Linked DNA regions of Marichromatium purpuratum 984. The main gene of each other region encodes a partner of the protein of the gene in region 2 in a complex. Links are inferred from orthologs where the notes say so. Each region holds a gene or a part of one and is shown on either strand. Other genes may lie near its edges.

Region 1 (5,501 bases), 3.6 Mb from region 2 along the record:
GCTGACACGTTCGGCCACACCCTTGAAGAACCAGAGGAACAGGCCGCCGAGCAGGATCGAAAAGAACATGGTGTCCAGATTGATCGCCCAGAAGCCCATCTCCGCGGCCTCCGCGCTGTTGTGCGCGAGCCCCAAGCCGTGCTCGGGGTGTAGACCGAAGGTGAGGTTGGTCAGATGGTGTTGAATGTATTGTTCAGCGGTGAGCGTTTCGGTAGCAGCCATCGATCATTCTCACTTCGTGTTTCGTTTGGCCTGTTGGGCCGCGATCAGGATCGGCATCACTTGCATGAGGAGGTAGGCCCCCAGCAATGCCGGTATGTTCAGGTCGTCGAATGTTGCGAAGGCAACGACGAACAAACCCAGGACCAACGCGATCTTTGCGACTTCGGCACGATAAAAACGCCTGACCAAACGCTCGGGCGCCTGGGCGCGATAAGCGCGAAAGACCCAGGCCGCGAGCATGGCGTTGGCCAGCAGGCAGGATCCAGAACCTATGAGGACCGATAGTGCAACGGAGCGACCGAACGGCAGGGCGAGTAGCACCGACACCAGGCTGAGGATCGTCTGTATTTTCAGGACGTTCCCGGCCTGAAGCGCATCCGGCTGTTGCATCAGATCATCGTGGTTTGGTTGAGCGCGTCGCTCACCGGACGCGAAGTATAGGGGATCGCTAATATCGGGTCAATGTAACCGCGGCGTGCTCGGAGCCTTGCCCGGCGCGGGTTTCGGGCCGATGACGAAGGCCTCGGTGAACTCGCCCTCGGGGCTGGATCCCTTTGATCGAAGCGGTGTTTCGCCATCCCTCTCGAAGGCGTCGACCTGACCCGGTGCACTGCTCAGCGGATGTGGCCGAGGATGCCGTCGAGTTCGTCGAGACTGGTGTAGCTGATCACCAGCTTGCCGTTGCCACGGCTGCCGTGCTGGATCTGCACCTCGGCGCCGAGCCGGTCGGTGAGATCGTTCTGCAGTCGGCGGATGTCGGGGTCGGTCTCTCCCTTCCGCCCCGCTGTCGCCACCGGGTTCTCGCCCTGTTGCTGCCGTCGCACCAGTCGCTCGGTGTCGCGCACCGAGAGTCCGCCGGCGACCACCTGCCGGGCGAGCGCGCACTGTACCTGCTCTTTGACCCCGAGCAGGGCACGGGCATGGCCCATCTCCAAGCGGCCATGGTCGAGGTGGTCCTTGACCTCGGGTTCGAGTTCGAGCAGGCGCAGCAGGTTGGAGATGGTGGTGCGCGACTTGCCGACCGCCTCGGCCACCTCCTGATGGGTGAGTTCGAACTCCTCGACCAGACGGTGCAGCGCGGTGGCCTCTTCCAGCGGATTGAGGTCGGCGCGCTGGATGTTCTCGATCAGCGCGATGGCCAGCGCGCTGGTGGCGTCGAGTTCGCGCACCAGTGCCGGGATCTCGCTGAGACCGGCCTGCTGACAGGCGCGCCAGCGCCGCTCGCCGGCGACGATCTCGTAGCGCCCCTCGGCCAGCGGTCGCGCCAGGATCGGCTGCAGCACGCCCTGGGCGCGGATCGACTCGGCCAACTCGCGCAGCGCCTCGGGGTCGAAGTCGCGGCGTGGTTGATAGCGCCCGCGCTGCAGCTGCTCGAGCGGCAGGCGCACGATGCGATCGCCGGGCTGGGCGGTGGCGACGGCCCCGGACTGGGAGGCGGTCTCGGCACCGCCACGGGTGGCGCCGAGCAGGGCGTCGAGTCCGCGCCCCAGCCCCTTCTTCTTGTTCGATCGGGTGGTTTCCTGGTCCATGTCAGGCGGCGTTGCGGCCCTTCTGCTGGCGGCGCAGCACCTCGCTGGCCAGCGCCATGTAGGCGATCGCGCCCTTGGAGGACGGATCATAGAGCTGGGCCGGCATGCCGTGGCTGGGGGCCTCGGCGAGGCGCACGTTGCGCGGGATGATGGTGCGGTAGACCTTGTCCTTGAAGTGCGTGATGAGCTGCGTCGAGACCTGGTTGGCGAGGTTGTTGCGCGGGTCGTGCATGGTGCGCAGGATGCCCTCGACACGCAGCGTCTCGTTGCGGTTGGCACGGATCTGCTCGATGGTGTCGAGCAGCGCCGAGAGCCCCTCGAGGGCGTAGTACTCGCACTGGATCGGGATCAGCACCCCGCGCGCGGCGACCAGGGCGTTGACGGTGAGCATGTTGAGCGAGGGCGGACAGTCGACGACCACCAGCTCATAGGCTTGGGCGGCGCGTTCGAGCACCCGCGCCAGACGGTGCTCGCGGTCGGGCGAGTCGATCAGCCCGACCTCGGCGGCGGTGAGATCGGCGTTGGCCGGCAGCAGGTCGAAACCGGGCGAGGGCTCGGTGATGCGCTGCAGGCAGTCGGCGATCGGGATATCGCTGAGCAGCAGGTCGCAGCTCGAGTGCTCGAGCGCGTGCTTGTCGACGCCACAGCCCATGGTGGCGTTGCCCTGGGGGTCGAGATCGACCAGCAGCACGCGTCGCTTCATCGCCGCCAGACAGGCGGCGAGGTTGACCGCGGTCGTCGTCTTGCCGACTCCGCCCTTCTGATTGGCGATGGCGATGATGTTGACCATGCTCGACTCAGTCGTTCTCGATGGCGATCAGGTGACGCGGGCCGTCGAGGAAGGGCACCTGCAGGCGGTGCACGGTGAACGGCTCGGTCGGTAGCTCGGCGGCGTCGACCTCGGGGTGGTGCGCGCGCATCAGCAGCAGCCGGCCCGGTGTGTCCAGCAGGCCGGTCTCGCGTACACGCAGCACGTCGGTGGCGGCAACCGCACGGCTGACAATGGTACTGAATTTTTCCCCCGGCCGGTACGTCTCGATCCGCGCCTGCACCGGCTCGGCGTTGGCGAGGCCGAGTTCGAGCACCGCCTGGCGCACGAAGCGCACCTTCTTGCCGTTGCTGTCGAGCAGCCGGACCCGGCACTCGGGGACGGCGATCGCCAGCACCAGACCGGGCAGGCCGGGGCCAGTGCCGAGGTCGAGCACGCGCTCGCCGAGCAGGTGCGGCAGCACCGCCAGGCTGTCGAGCAGGTGACGCACCACCATCTCGTCGGGGTCGCGTACCGCAGTGAGGTTGTAGGCGCGGTTCCAGCGCACCAGCAACTGCAGATAGTCGATCAGCTGGTTGTGCTGGGCCGCCGTCGGCGCGATCCCCAGCGCCGCGCAGCCGGCCTGCAGCCGCTCGCCGAGGCGCTCGCGCTGGGCCGGGGTGAGATCGGTGTTCGCGCCGCTCATGCCGGGTGCCGCTTGAGATGGATCAGCAGCAGCGACACCGCCGCCGGGGTCACCCCGGGGATGCGTGCGGCCTGACCGATGGTGGCCGGACGGGTCTGACAGAGCTTCTCGCGCACCTCGGCGGAGAGACCGCGCACCGCGGCGAAATCGAAGGTCTCGGGCAAGGACTTGTCCTCCTGGGCGCGCTGACGGGCGATCTCGTCGCGCTGGCGGGCGATGTAACCGGCATAGCGGGTCTGGATCTCGACCTGCTCGGCGACCTCGGGGGCGACCGGGTGATCCGCGGTATCGATCAACACGTTGACCCCGGCGTGGTCGACGCCGGGACGGGCGAGCAGGTCGAGCGCGCGCGTCTCGCGCCGCAGCGGCTCGCCGAGCACCGCCTGCATGTGTGCCGGGTCGATCCGGTCGGGACGGACGATGGCTGCGGCGAGGCGCGCGCGCTCGCGCTCGATCGCCTCGCGCTTGGCCTCGAAGCGCGCCCAGCGTTCGTCGTCGACCAACCCGAGCGCGCGTCCGCTCTCGGTCAGGCGCAGGTCGGCGTTGTCCTCGCGCAGCATCAGCCGGTACTCGGCGCGGCTGGTGAACATGCGATAGGGCTCGTTGGTGCCGCGGGTGACCAGATCATCGACCATCACCCCGATGTAGGCCTCGTCGCGACGCGGCACCCAGGGCGACTCTTCGCGCAGCCGGCGCACCGCGTTGATGCCGGCGAGCAGCCCCTGGGCGGCGGCCTCCTCGTAGCCGGTGGTGCCGTTGATCTGACCGGCGAGGAACAGCCCCTGGAGCTGGCGCGTCTCCAGCCCCGGGGCGAGGTCGCGCGGATCGAAGAAGTCGTACTCGATGGCATAGCCGGGGCGGGTGATGTGGGCCTGCTCCAGCCCCGGGATCGAGCGTACCAGCGCCTCCTGCACGTCGTAGGGCAGGCTGGTGGAGATGCCGTTGGGATAGACCTCGTGGGTGTCGAGCCCCTCGGGCTCGAGGAACACCTGGTGCGAGTCCTTGTCGGCGAAGCGTACGATCTTGTCCTCGATCGAGGGACAGTAACGCGGGCCGATGCTGTCGATCACCCCGGTGTAGAGCGGCGAGCGCGACAGCCCGGCGCGGATGATCTCGTGGGTGTGGGCATTGGTATAGGCGATGTGACAGCTCACCTGCGGCGGGTGCTCGGCGGCGCTGCCGAGGAAGGAGAACACCGGCACCGGGTCGTCGCCGGGCTGCTCGGCGAGCCGTGTGTAGTCGATGCTGCGCGCGTCGAGACGCGGCGGCGTGCCGGTCTTGAGCCGCTCGATCCGCGGCATCAGTTCACGCAGTCGCGCGGCCAGGGCGTTGGACGGTGGATCCCCGGCGCGCCCGCCCTCATAGTTGCTGAGACCGATATGGATGCGCCCGCCGAGAAAGGTGCCGACAGTCAGCACCACCGCCCGGGCACGGAAGCGCAGTCCCATCTGGGTGCTGACCCCGGCCACCCGGTCGCCCTCGACGATGAGGTCGTCGACGGTCTGCTGGAACACCCGCAGCCCGGGCTGGGACTCGAGCGCCGCGCGCACCACGGTGCGATAGCGGATGCGGTCGGCCTGGGCGCGGGTGGCGCGCACCGCCGGACCCTTGCTGGCGTTGAGGGTGCGGAACTGGATCCCGGCGCGGTCGGTGGCGCGTGCCATCAGCCCGCCGAGGGCGTCGATCTCGCGCACCAGATGGCCCTTGCCGATACCGCCGATGGCGGGGTTGCAGCTCATGTTGCCGAGGGTGTCGACGTTCTGCGTCAGCAGCAGGGTCTGCGCGCCTGCGCGTGCCGCCGCGAGCGCCGCCTCGGTGCCCGCGTGACCGCCTCCAACCACGATGACGTCGTACTGATCGCTCGCAAACATGTCAGGGAACCCGATCCGATGAAGCCCTTCAGTTTAACCCATATCCATGCGCGCGCGGCGGCGCCGGGAGCCTCTGCATGAACCGACCCGAACCTCGCCCCGTCCCCGCGTCGCCGGTCGATCGCTGCGGCGCGGTGCTCGAGGCCGCCGCCGCGGTGATCCTCGGCAAGGAGCACGAGTTGCGCCTGGCGTTGACCTGTCTGCTCGCGCGCGGCCACCTGCTGATCGAGGACCTGCCCGGGGTCGGCAAGACCACGCTCGCACACCTGCTGGCGCGACTGCTCGGGCTGGAGTACGCGCGCATCCAGTTCACCAGCGACCTGCTCCCGGCCGACGTCATCGGGGTGGCGGTCTACGACCGCGCCAGCGAGTCCTTCCGCTTCCACCCCGGTCCGGTGTTCTCCCAGCTGGTGCTTGCCGACGAG
Region 2 (11,125 bases):
CCGCCAGCGACCATGCCGGCAGTGGTGCGCAAGGCGCCGCGCGCACCCGCGACCACCCTCGGCGCGCTGCGCGCTGCCGGCATCGACCCGATGGCCGCAACCGGGCTCGCACCGGAGACGCCGGCCAACCTGATGTGTCTGGATGGCGGCGCGGCAGGCGAGCGCTGCTGGATCAGCTTCGCCAACTTCTACGCCATCACCCGCTACAACCACAGCAACCTCTACGCCATGGCCGTGCACCAGTTGAGCGAGGCGATCGGGGAGACGCCGCCATGAGCGCGCCCCGCAGCGCGATCGATCAACAGGCGCGGTCGCAGGGGAGGATCCGCATGTCCATACCGTCCGCTCGTCCATCGCACCGTCCGCTGCTGATCGCACTGGCGATCGGTGCAGCCGCGCTCGGCGGCTGTGCCAGCCAGCCGGGTCAACACCAGCTCGACGCCTTCGACGACGTCCCGCCGGAGATCGCCAGCATCCCCGACGCCGTCCCCAAGGTCGAACCCAGGTCCCGATACGGCAACCCCAAGTCCTACGAGGTCTTCGGCAAGCGCTACTACACCAAGGCGAGCAGCCGCGGACACGTCGAGCGGGGCCTGGCCTCCTGGTACGGCAAGGACTTCCACGGTCGTCGCACCAGCTCGGGCGAGCCCTATGACATGCACGCCATGACCGCAGCGCACAAGACGCTCCCCCTGCCGACCTATGCCCGGGTGACCAATCTCGAGAACGGCCGCAGCGTGGTGGTGCGGATCAACGATCGCGGCCCCTTCCACGGCTCGCGCGTCATCGACCTGTCCTATACCGCAGCGACCAAGCTCGGCATGGCGCGCAAGGGCACCGCCATGGTCGAGGTCCGCGCCATCGACCCACGACGACCGGATGCCGACCCCGGCCCGCTGGTGGCGGGTGGCGAGCACGCGCCGCAGCGTGCACGCGACACCACTCCCCCGGCGTCCGAGCCCGCCAGGGCGACGACCAAGCCGGTCACGACTGCGGCGCGTACCACGGAGGGCGGCAGCGGTGGCCTCTATGTCCAGGTCGGCGCCTTCGGTGACCCGCGCAACGCCGAGCGGCTGCGCTCCCGGCTGCGCCCGGAACTCGGCGACCCGATCCTGGTCGAGAACAGCCGCAGCGCCGGCAGCGCGCTCTATCGGGTGCGCATCGGTCCGCTGGCCTCGCGCACCGAGGCCAGCGCCCTGACCGAACGCCTGGCGGGGCTCGGCATCGCCGAGACCCGTCTGGTACAGAACTGACCCTCGGGTCCGCCCAACCGGCGGCGCCGTCACGCCGCCGGCGCCCGACCACCCCCGTCCTCACCGATCCCAGCAATCGGGATCACGGTCGAGCGATCCCCAAGACAGCGACAGCAAGGTTAGAATACCCCGTGATGACACGCCCCCACGCCGAACCCGGACACCCCATGAAGTCACGTATCCAGTCCCTCGTCCTGATCGTCCTGCTGTGCCTGCACCCGGTGCTGGCGAGCGCCGCGCCGCAAATCCCGGCACCGCCGCAGCTCGACGCCAAGGGCTATCTGTTGATCGACTTCAACACCGGTCAGGTGCTCGCCGACATCAATGCCGACGAGCGTCTGGAACCGGCCAGCCTGACCAAGATCATGACCGGCTACGTGGTCTTTCGCGAACTCGCCGAGGGCAACATCCGTCTCGACGATCAGGTGCTGGTCAGCGAGAAGGCGTGGCGTACCGGCGGCTCGCGGATGTTCATCGAGGTCGGCACCCAGGTCAGCGTCGAGGACCTGCTCAAGGGCATGATCATCCAGTCGGGCAACGACGCCAGCGTCGCCCTCGCCGAGCACGTCGCCGGCAGCGTCGAGGCCTTCGCCAACCTGATGAACGCCCATGCCCGCCGACTGGGGATGACCAACAGTCACTTCACCAATCCCAACGGCCTGCCCGACCCCGATCTCTACACCACCGCACGCGACATCGCCCGCGTCACCATAGCGATCATCCGCGAGTTCCCGCAGTACTACGCCTGGTACAGCAGCCGCGATTTCACCTACAACGACATCACCCAGCCCAACCGCAACCCGTTGCTGCGTCGCGACCCCTCGGCCGATGGCGTCAAGACCGGCTACACCCGCGCCGCCGGCTACTGTCTGGTCGGCTCGGCCAAGCGTGACGACCAACGATTGGTCTCGGTGCTGATGGGCGCACCCAGCCCCAATGCCCGCGCCACCTCCAGCCTGGCGCTGCTCAACTACGGCTTCCGCTTCTACGAGAGTCACCGTCTCTACCCGGCCGGTCAGCCGGTCGAGCACCTGCGGGTGTGGTACGGAGAGCAGGAGGTGCTGTCGGTGGGGCCGGCGACGGATGTGTTTGCGACCATTCCGCGCGGCGACTATGGTCAACTCAGCGCCCGCATCGAGCGCACCGCCGAACTCACCGCCCCGATCGCCGTCGGCGCACGCATCGGCGACCTGGTGGTCGACAACGCCGGGCGCGAACTGACGCGAGTCCCTCTGGTCGCGCTCGAGGCGGTGCCCGAGGGGGGCTTGGTGCGCAAGGCGAAGGACCATCTGCTGCGCATGTTCTGATGCCGGCCCGAGCCGGCGGAGCGAGCGCATGAACGAGCTTTATCTCAACGGTCGTTTCCTGCCGCCCGAGGCGGCGCAGGTCTCCGTGCTCGATCGCGGCTTCCTGTTCGGCGACGGCGTCTACGAGGTCGTGCCCAGCTATGGTGGTCACTTCCTCCGTCTCGACCAGCATCTGGCACGGCTCGGGCGCAGTCTCGCAGCGATCGGGCTCGATGACCCGCTCGGACCCGAGGGCTGGCAACGGGTGGCGCGCCGGCTGGTCGGCGAGCCACCGGCCCCGGATCAGAGCCTTTATCTGCAGATCACCCGCGGGGCGGCGCCGACCCGCGATCACCGCTTCCCGACGGGGGTCAGGCCGACGGTCTTGGCGATGAGCACACCGCTCGCCCCACGCGACCCGGCGATCGCCCGCGACGGCATCCGCTGCATCACCCGGCCCGATATCCGCTGGCAGCGCTGCGACATCAAGTCGACCTCGTTGCTCGGGGCGGTGCTGATGCGCCAGGAGGCGAGCGCGGCCGGCGCCGACGAGACCATCATGCTGCGCGACGGGCTGGTCACCGAGGCCGCCGCAGCCAACGTCTTCGTGGTCCAGGGGCAGCGGCTGCTGACCCCGCCCTGCGATCACCGTCTGCTCGCCGGGATCACCCGCGAGCTGGCGCTGCGACTCGCCGCGAGCGGTGAGATCGCCTTCTCCGAACAACCGATTGAGGACGCCCAGCTGCGCACCGCCGACGAGATCTGGCTCGGCAGCTCGACGCGCGAGTTGGTGCCGGTCACCCGGCTCGACGACCAGCCGGTCGGCGACGGCCGACCGGGACCACTCTGGCGACGCATGGACGCCCTCTATCAGGACTACAAGTCACAGGTACGCAACGGTCATGTCCGATTCTGAAGAAACCCTGCTCGAATTCCCCTGCCGCTTCCCGATCAAGGCGATGGGCCGCGCCAGCGACGACTTCCAGACGCTGGTCGTCGACATCGTCGAGCGTCATGCCCCCGGCGTCGAGGCCACGGCGATCAGCACCCGTCCCAGCAACGGCGGCAAGTGGCTGGCGGTGACGGTCACCATCGAGGCGCACAGCAAGGCGCAGCTCGACGCCATCTATGCCGAGCTGACCGCGCACGAGCGCGTGGTCTGGGCACTGTGAGCGAGGCGGGGGAGGGAGCGCGCCAGCAGACGCTGTTGATCCGGCGGCTGCCGGGGCTGCAGGACTATGCCGCGACCCTGGAGGCGATGCGTCGCTTCACCGACGCCCGTGACGAGGACTCGCTCGACGAGCTGTGGCTGCTCGAGCACCCGCCGGTGTTCACCCTCGGTCAGGCCGGGCGCCGCGAGCACCTGCTCGCCACCGGCGACATCCCGGTGGTGCAGGTCGATCGCGGCGGTCAGGTCACCTATCACGGCCCCGGCCAGCTGGTCGCCTATCTGCTGTTCGATCTGAGACGCGCCGGGATCGGCGTCAAGCGGCTGGTCAACATGCTCGAGCAGACGGTGATCGAGCTGCTGCGCGACTACGGCGTGGATGCCGAGCGTCGCGACAACGCCCCCGGGGTCTATGTCGCGGGCGCCAAGATCGCCTCGCTCGGGCTGAGGGTGCGCAACGCTCGCAGCTATCACGGGCTGGCGCTCAACGTCGCCATGGAACTCGAGCCCTTCGACCGGATCAATCCCTGCGGCTACACCGGGCTGGCGATGACCCAGCTCTCGGAGTTCGTCGCCGGGATCGGGGTGACCGACGTCGCCGGCCGACTGGTCGACACCCTCACGCGGGTGTTCGACCTGGAGCCGCGCTGGGCACGCTGAACCGGTTCAGCAGCACTCGAGCTCGATGCACTCGAGCAGGTGCAACCCGGCATCGTCGTCGTGGTGCTCGAACAGCTCGCGCAGTACGTTGACCTGACTGCCGATCAGGTACAGCCCGTCCTGACCGCGCGCCTCGGTCTCGGCGAGCTTGGTCGCGACATAGTCATGCAGCGGTGATGGGTTGGTGTTGTGCTCGATACAGGCGCGGATGCGCTCGATGCAGCCGTCGACCCGCGACTCACAGTCGATATCGACGAAACTCACATATCTGTCGTTGGTGTGCGTCGTCTCGTTCAAGGCCCTCTACCTCTGGTGATCGTTCAACCTGGGCCACGACCGATCCCGTCGCCATGATCGCGCCGCAATCATGGGCAGCGGCCCGCCGCGACGTGCGGACGGGATCGGCCAGTCGCCTGATCACCCGTAAGGCAAAAATCGCGCCTTAACCCTCAGCGCACCCCGCTCACCGGCCGCATCTCGCGATCGCAGGCGCCGCCGACCCGAGCGATGACGCCGTCTCCGTCGCGATCACAGTCACTCCCACGGTCGATCACCCGACAGCGGATCTCGAGCGGCTCGCCAGCATCGGCCCAGTGCGGAATCTTGCGATAGCGACCGATGCTGTCGTCAAGCCGACAACCGGCAGGGATGCCATAGGGGCGACAATCGCTCGGAGCTCGCAGGCTGACCTTGCGCCCGTCGACGACGAAGCCGGGATAGCGGTCCTCGACCCAGGTGCGATCGCGCGTCTCCAGCTCGTCGAAGCGGAACTGCTTGAAGCGATAACCGGTGCCGACCGTCTCGCCGACCTCGATGCGGGTGTTGGCGATCACCGCGAAGTCGTCGCCGCTGCGGGCGACGGCGCCGGACATGTACTCGACACGTGGGTGCTCGGGAAAGCACTTGCCCATCGCCGGGGCGTGATAGTAGTGACGCACCCGCTTGAGCTTGGCCAGGTCGGTGCCGGGGAAGACCGCGCGCAGGTCGTCGTCGTCACCATAGAGGATGCGTTCGACGTCGCCGACGCTCTGCGCATACATCGCCTGCAACTTGGCGAAGCGCGGCTCGTCGGCGAGGTCCGGGCGCAGATAGCAGGCGGTCAGGCCGGAGATCTGGGTGAGGAACTCGTCCCAGATGTTGTACTGCGAGACCTTGGAGGCGACCCCCTGGAAGTCGCCGGGGAAGGTACAACCGATGTGTCGCGGACACTGGCCGACGGCACGGTTGCGGATGGTCAGCGCGACGATGTTGCGCTCACAGGCGCCATAGGCGTTGCAGCCGCGCGCATGATGGCCCTCGAACAGCGCGGTGCGCAGGGTGTAGTCGAGGTGCTTGGCGCGCGCCAGGGTGGTCAGCGGCAACTCGCCGCGGCGCCTGGCCAGATAATCCTCCCAGGCCCGCTCCAGGGCGCCGCGCCGTCCGCTCAGCCGGGCATTGGCGCGGGCGCACTCGGAGGAGGCGTGAAAGTCACGGACGATGCGATCGAGCTGACTCGACGCGGCCGGGGGCGTCGCGCCCGGTCGAGCAGCCGGCGGCGGGGTGAAGAAGGGCGCCTTTTCCATGGCATAGAGCTGACGGACATCGATCACCCCGCGCACCCCGGCCTCACAGTGATGGTTCTCCACCTCCAGCCCCTTGCGTCGCTCGATCGCCGCGAGGAAGCGCGCGCGCGCCTCGGGACCGGCACGACGCGGGTCGACCACCACCTCGAAGCCGACATAGGGCGTGCCCGAGGCATCGGTGAGCGGCGCGCCGTCGCGGATCACCAGACAGGGGATCAGCGAGGTGCCCTGGGCGAGGGTGCCGATCGGCGCCCCGGGGTCGCCCGGGCGAAAGCGCTCGGCGCTGTAATAGGGCACCTCGACAGGGCCATTGAAGGCATAGAGGGTCATCACCGGGGTGGCGGGGATCCCGGCCCGCACCTGGACCGAGACGACGAGCAACGCGAGCGCGCCGAGCAGTTTACGCATGGGGTCGATTCCTGACAGAGGGTTCACCGGCCAAGCCTCACGGCCGATCCGGAATTACAGCATACCGGCCCGCTTGATGGCCAAATAGCGGTCGGCGAGCGCCGCCGGCAGCTGCCCCGGGAGCAGGTCGAGCACCTGGACCCCGCGCCGACGCAGCCGCGCGCAGCGCACCCGCCGCCGCTCGCGCCAATCGCGCAGGGCATGAAAGCGCAGTGCATCCGACAGGTCGCACAACGGCTGGTTCAACGCCCCGTCCAGCGAGCGCTCGCGCAGATCGGCGAGCAGCAGCAGATGGTCGCGACCGAGCAGTCGCGCCGCCTGCTCCAGTCCCTCTTGATCCTCGTCGCGCCCGCAGGTGATCAACACCACCAGGGCACGACGGCGCAGCCGTTGTTGCAGCGTGGCGGCGGCGAGCAGTGGGTCGGCCGCCTCCAGCGTCGGCTGCAGGTCGTAGCAGTCATCGAGCAAGCGGCGCAACGCCGGCTGCCCCTGACGCGGCGGACACCAGCGATGCGTCCCGCCATAGCTCATCAGCCCCACCGCATCGCCCTGGCGCACCGCCAGAGCGGCCACCAGCAACAAGGCGGCGAGCGCCGCATCGAGGTGTCCGGCGCCAGCGCCGAGATGGCGCATGTGCCGACCGCAGTCGAGCAGGAACACCAGTTGCTGATCGCGCGACTCACGGTACTCACGCGAGATCGGGCGCTGCGCGCGAGCGCTCGCCTTCCAGTCGATCTGACGCAGCAGATCGCCGGCACGATAGTCGCGCAGCTGGTGAAAGTCGCCGTCGCTGCCGCGTCGCTGGTGCGGGTGCACCCCGACGCCGAGTCGCGCGTCCTGCGCCGCCAAGGCGATCCCGCGACGCAGCGCCGTGAGTGCCGGCACCACCCGCACCCGCTCCGACAAGACGAGCCGGTGCCGACAGCGCCACAGCCCGAGCGACGAGTAGAGCGCCAGATCGACCCCGGTGAAGACGACATCGCCCCGCGTCACGGGCCGCAGCCGATAGTCCAGACGCGCCTCACCCAGCGGGGACAGCAGCAGACTAGCGGGCAGCCCGGCGACCTCGAAGGTGGCCGGGTGCAGGTCATGCATCAGCAGCCGCAACCGCCGCCGCGCAGTCGAGCGCACCACCAACCCCACCGCACACCACTCACCCTGCGACAGGGTCCCCGGCAGCGTCCGCTCGACCTGCGGCACCGGCGTCCGCCACAGCACCAGGACATCGCCCAGCACGACCACCGCGAGCAGCCCGCCATAGCCCCACCACAGGGGCCCGGCAGCCGGCCACCAGAGCGCCACCAGAGCGATCAGCGTCCAGCCGACGAACAACCAGGACAGAACAGGGGTCAGACGCATCCGTGACTCCGCAGGAAAACCATGGGCAACACGATAACCCAGAGTCGCGCGATTGAAACTCGGCCGATTCGAGGTTCAGGCGGCCAGGTACCAGCCGTCAGCCGTCAGCCATCAGCCATCAGCCATCAGCCATCAGCCGTCAGCCGTCAGCCGTCAGCCGTCAGCCGTCAGCCGTCAGCCGTCAGCCGTCAGCCGTCAGCCGTCAGCCGTCAGCCGTCAGCCGTCAGCCGTCAGCCGTCAGCCGTCAGCCGTCAGCCGTCAGCCGTCAGCCGTCAGCCGTCAGCCGTCAGCCGTCAGCCGTCAGCCGTCAGCCGTCAGTGAGTGTGCGTCCTCGACGACGGCGCCACTTGTCATCGGCTGACGGCTGATCGCTCGGCGCCGCGCCAGCGCGGTCGACCGGGCAAAGCGCAGCGTGCCCGGCGAGACCCGGCCACCCTCGGCCAGAGGATTCGAACCGCCAGGGCAGGTCGAATCGCCAAGCCCCAAGGGGTTGCAGCCGCCGGCAGGCGTGCGACCTCGACGACGGCGTCGCCTTCCGCCTGCTGGCGACTGGCGACTGGCGACTGGCGGCTGAACCCTACTTGCCGATACAGAAGCTGGAGAAGATGCGCCCGAGCAGGTCTTCAGAGGTGAAGCGGCCGGTGATCTCGCCGAGCGCGCGCTGGGCGAGGTGGAGTTCCTCGGCGACCAGCTCGGCGCCGACGCCCGCGGCCTGGGCGCGGGCGGCCGACTCCAGTGCGGCAAGGCCCTGGCGCAAGGCGTCGAGATGGCGACGGCGGGCGGTGAAGGCTCCCTCGGGACGGGCACCGACCCCGGCAACCGCCTTGAGGTGTTCGCGCAGCAACTCGAGCCCGCGTCCCTCGCGCAGCGACAGCGCGATCTCGGTGGCGCCCTCACGCTCGTCGCAACCCGGCTCGGCGCCGGTCAGGTCGATCTTGTTGCGCAACCGGGTGATGCGCACCCCCTCGGGCAGGCTCGCGGCGGTCTCGGGATCCGGCCCCTGGGTAGCGTCGTAGACCCACAGCACCAGGTCGGCGCGACCGAGCTGCTCGCGGGCACGACGCACCCCCTCGCGCTCGACCGGGTCGTCGCTGTTGCGGATGCCGGCGGTATCGATGATGCGCAGCGGCAGACCGTCGATCTGGATGTCGCTATGCAGCAGGTCACGGGTGGTGCCGGGGATATCGGTGACGATGGCGGTGTCGGCCCCGGAGAGGGCATTGAGCAGGCTCGACTTGCCGGCGTTGGGGGCGCCGGCAATCACCACCGAGAGCCCCTCGCGGATACGACAGCCCTGGTGCGCCTCGGCGAGCACCGCACGGGTCATGGCGATCAGCTCGGCGAGATCGGCGGCGATCCGCGACTCGTCGCCGGGATCGATCTCCTCCTCGCTGAAGTCGAGCGTGGCCTCGAGATAGGTGCGCAGCCGCACCAGCCGCTCGACCAACGCCTCGATCCGCCGCGAGAAGGCGCCCTGCAGGCTGTTGCCGGCGAGCCGGGCGGCGAGCGCGGAGGCGCTCTCGATGAGATCGGCGACGGCCTCGGCCTGGGCGAGATCGAGCTTGCCGTTGAGGAAGGCGCGCTCGGTGAACTCGCCGGGACGCGCTGGGCGGGCGCCGAGTTCGAGACAGCGCTGCAGCAGCAGGTCCATCACCACCGGACCGCCGTGTCCCTGGAGTTCGAGCACGTCCTCGCCGGTGAAGGAGGCAGGGGCGACGAAGCGCAGCGCGATGCCGGCATCGATGAAGCCACCCGCGGCGTCGCGGAAGACGCCGAAATGGGCCTGACGGGGGGCGGGTAGGGCGCCGAGCAGGGCGTGGGCGATCGCGGCAACGCCCGCACCGCTGACCCGGACGATACCGACACCCCCGACGCCGGGCGGGGTGGCGACGGCGGCGATGGTGTCGGCGGTCATCGGGTCAGCGCTTCTGCTTGGCCGTGCCAGCACCCTGTTCGATCTGACGGGTGATGTGCCACTGCTGGGCGATCGAGATGATGTTGTTGACCGTCCAGTAGAGCACCAGACCCGCCGGGAAGAAGGCGAAGAACACGGTGAAGACGAACGGCAGCGCCATCATGATCTTGGCCTGCATCGGGTCCGGCGGCGGCGGGTTGAGCTTCTGCTGCACGAACATCGACACGCCCATGATCAACGGCAGGACGTAGTAGGGATCGGGCGCGGAGAGATTGTCGAGCCAGAGCACGAAGGGCGCCTGCCGCATCTCGACGCTCTCGAGCAGCACCCAGTAGAGCGAGATGAACACCGGGATCTGCACCAGGATCGGCAGACAGCCGCCGAGCGGGTTGATCTTCTCGGTCTTGTAGAGTTCCATCATCGCCTGGTTGAGGCGCTGCTTGTCGTCGCCGTAGCGATCCTTGATGGCCTGCAGGCGCGGGGTGAGCTTGCGCATGTTGGCCATCGAGCGATAGCTGGTCTCGGAGAGCTTGAAGAAGGCCAGCTTGATCAGGATGGTGAGCACGATGATCGCCCAGCCCCAGTTGCCGACCAGGGCGTGGATCTTCTCCAGCACCCAGAAGATCGGCTGCGCGATCACCGTCAGCCAGCCGTAGTCGACCGCCAGCTCGAGTCCGGGGGCGATGGCGGCGAGGTCGTCCTGCAGCTTGGGACCGACGAACAGCCGGTTGTCGAAGCTGTGGGTGGCGCCCGCGGGGATGCTCACCGCCGGCGAGTACTTGCCGATGATATAGCGCGAGTCACCGACGACCTTGGTGTAGAAGGTCTCCTGGACCTGACGCGGTGGGATCCACGCGGCCATGAAGTAGTGCTGGATCATCGCGATCCAGCCATCGGTCACGCTGCGATCGAGCTTGCCGTCGCGCATGTCGTCGAAGGACACCTTCTTGTACTTCTCTTCGGGGCTGTAGTAGACGCCGCCGGTGAAGGTGTGGACGAAGCTCGGCTCGTTGGGATCGTAGAAGTCGGTGCGCTGGAGCTGGTTGTACTCGCGCGCCACCAGCGCCGCATCGGTGGTGTTGGTCACCCGCTGCGCGGTGTCGATGACATAGCTGCCACGCTCGAAGGTGTAGACACGCTCGACGGCGACGCCATTCTCGCCCTGCCAGCGCAACACCACCTGGAGTCGATCCTGGCCGTCCTCGAGCCGGTACTCGGACTGCTCGGCGGTGAATCGCGCCTCGTGGGTCGGCAGCGCGCCGGCCTGCTGGCCGAGCAGTCCCGACTGGGCGACGAACATGTTCGGCGGCACCGGCTTCATCAGCCGGAACTTGTCTTCGGGGCGCTCGGGCACCACCGCATAGTCGAGCAGCCAGGCGCTGGAGATGGTCCCGCCCTGGGGCGAGATCTCGAGACGCAGCACGTCGGTCTCGACGACCACGGGCGCGGCGCCGGCGGCGCGCATCTCGGCGCTTATGGCCGCGGGAGTGGCGGCATCCGGGGTGACGGTGACA

What was found.
Region 1: the proteins of mnmE (region 2) and mnmG are in contact, whole or in part, in a solved structure (PDB 9HIP), measured with the Escherichia coli proteins. The link is inferred for Marichromatium purpuratum 984 from one-to-one orthologs.

The regions. Positions count from the first base shown.
Region 1 is NZ_CP007031.1:131,088-136,588, forward strand. The notes cover bases 2,640-5,501. They hold mnmG (tRNA uridine-5-carboxymethylaminomethyl(34) synthesis enzyme MnmG), read right to left. Parts: upstream 5,077-5,501; coding sequence 3,202-5,076; downstream 2,640-3,201. Other genes in these bases: rsmG (16S rRNA (guanine(527)-N(7))-methyltransferase RsmG), read right to left, coding at 2,640-3,205; MARPU_RS00635 (AAA family ATPase), read left to right, coding at 5,154-5,501. In the rest of the region: atpB (F0F1 ATP synthase subunit A), read right to left, coding at 1-222; MARPU_RS00610 (ATP synthase subunit I), read right to left, coding at 232-612; MARPU_RS00615 (ParB/RepB/Spo0J family partition protein), read right to left, coding at 837-1,751; MARPU_RS00620 (ParA family protein), read right to left, coding at 1,753-2,541; more of rsmG, read right to left, coding at 2,549-2,639. UniProt on the Escherichia coli protein: NAD-binding protein involved in the addition of a carboxymethylaminomethyl (cmnm) group at the wobble position (U34) of certain tRNAs, forming tRNA-cmnm(5)s(2)U34.
Region 2 is NZ_CP007031.1:3,767,021-3,778,145, forward strand. The notes cover bases 7,443-10,291. They hold mnmE (tRNA uridine-5-carboxymethylaminomethyl(34) synthesis GTPase MnmE), read right to left. Parts: upstream 9,612-10,291; coding sequence 8,274-9,611; downstream 7,443-8,273. Other genes in these bases: MARPU_RS16415 (DUF58 domain-containing protein), read right to left, coding at 7,443-7,696; yidC (membrane protein insertase YidC), read right to left, coding at 9,616-10,291. Outside these bases: mltB (lytic murein transglycosylase B), read left to right, coding at 1-276; MARPU_RS16380 (septal ring lytic transglycosylase RlpA family protein), read left to right, coding at 330-1,253; MARPU_RS16385 (D-alanyl-D-alanine carboxypeptidase family protein), read left to right, coding at 1,421-2,560; MARPU_RS16390 (D-amino acid aminotransferase), read left to right, coding at 2,589-3,455; MARPU_RS16395 (YbeD family protein), read left to right, coding at 3,442-3,711; lipoyl(octanoyl) transferase LipB, read left to right, coding at 3,708-4,367; N(2)-fixation sustaining protein CowN, read right to left, coding at 4,374-4,664; MARPU_RS16410 (hypothetical protein), read right to left, coding at 4,817-6,337; more of MARPU_RS16415, read right to left, coding at 6,392-7,442; more of yidC, read right to left, coding at 10,292-11,125. UniProt on the Escherichia coli protein: Exhibits a very high intrinsic GTPase hydrolysis rate. Involved in the addition of a carboxymethylaminomethyl (cmnm) group at the wobble position (U34) of certain tRNAs, forming tRNA-cmnm(5)s(2)U34.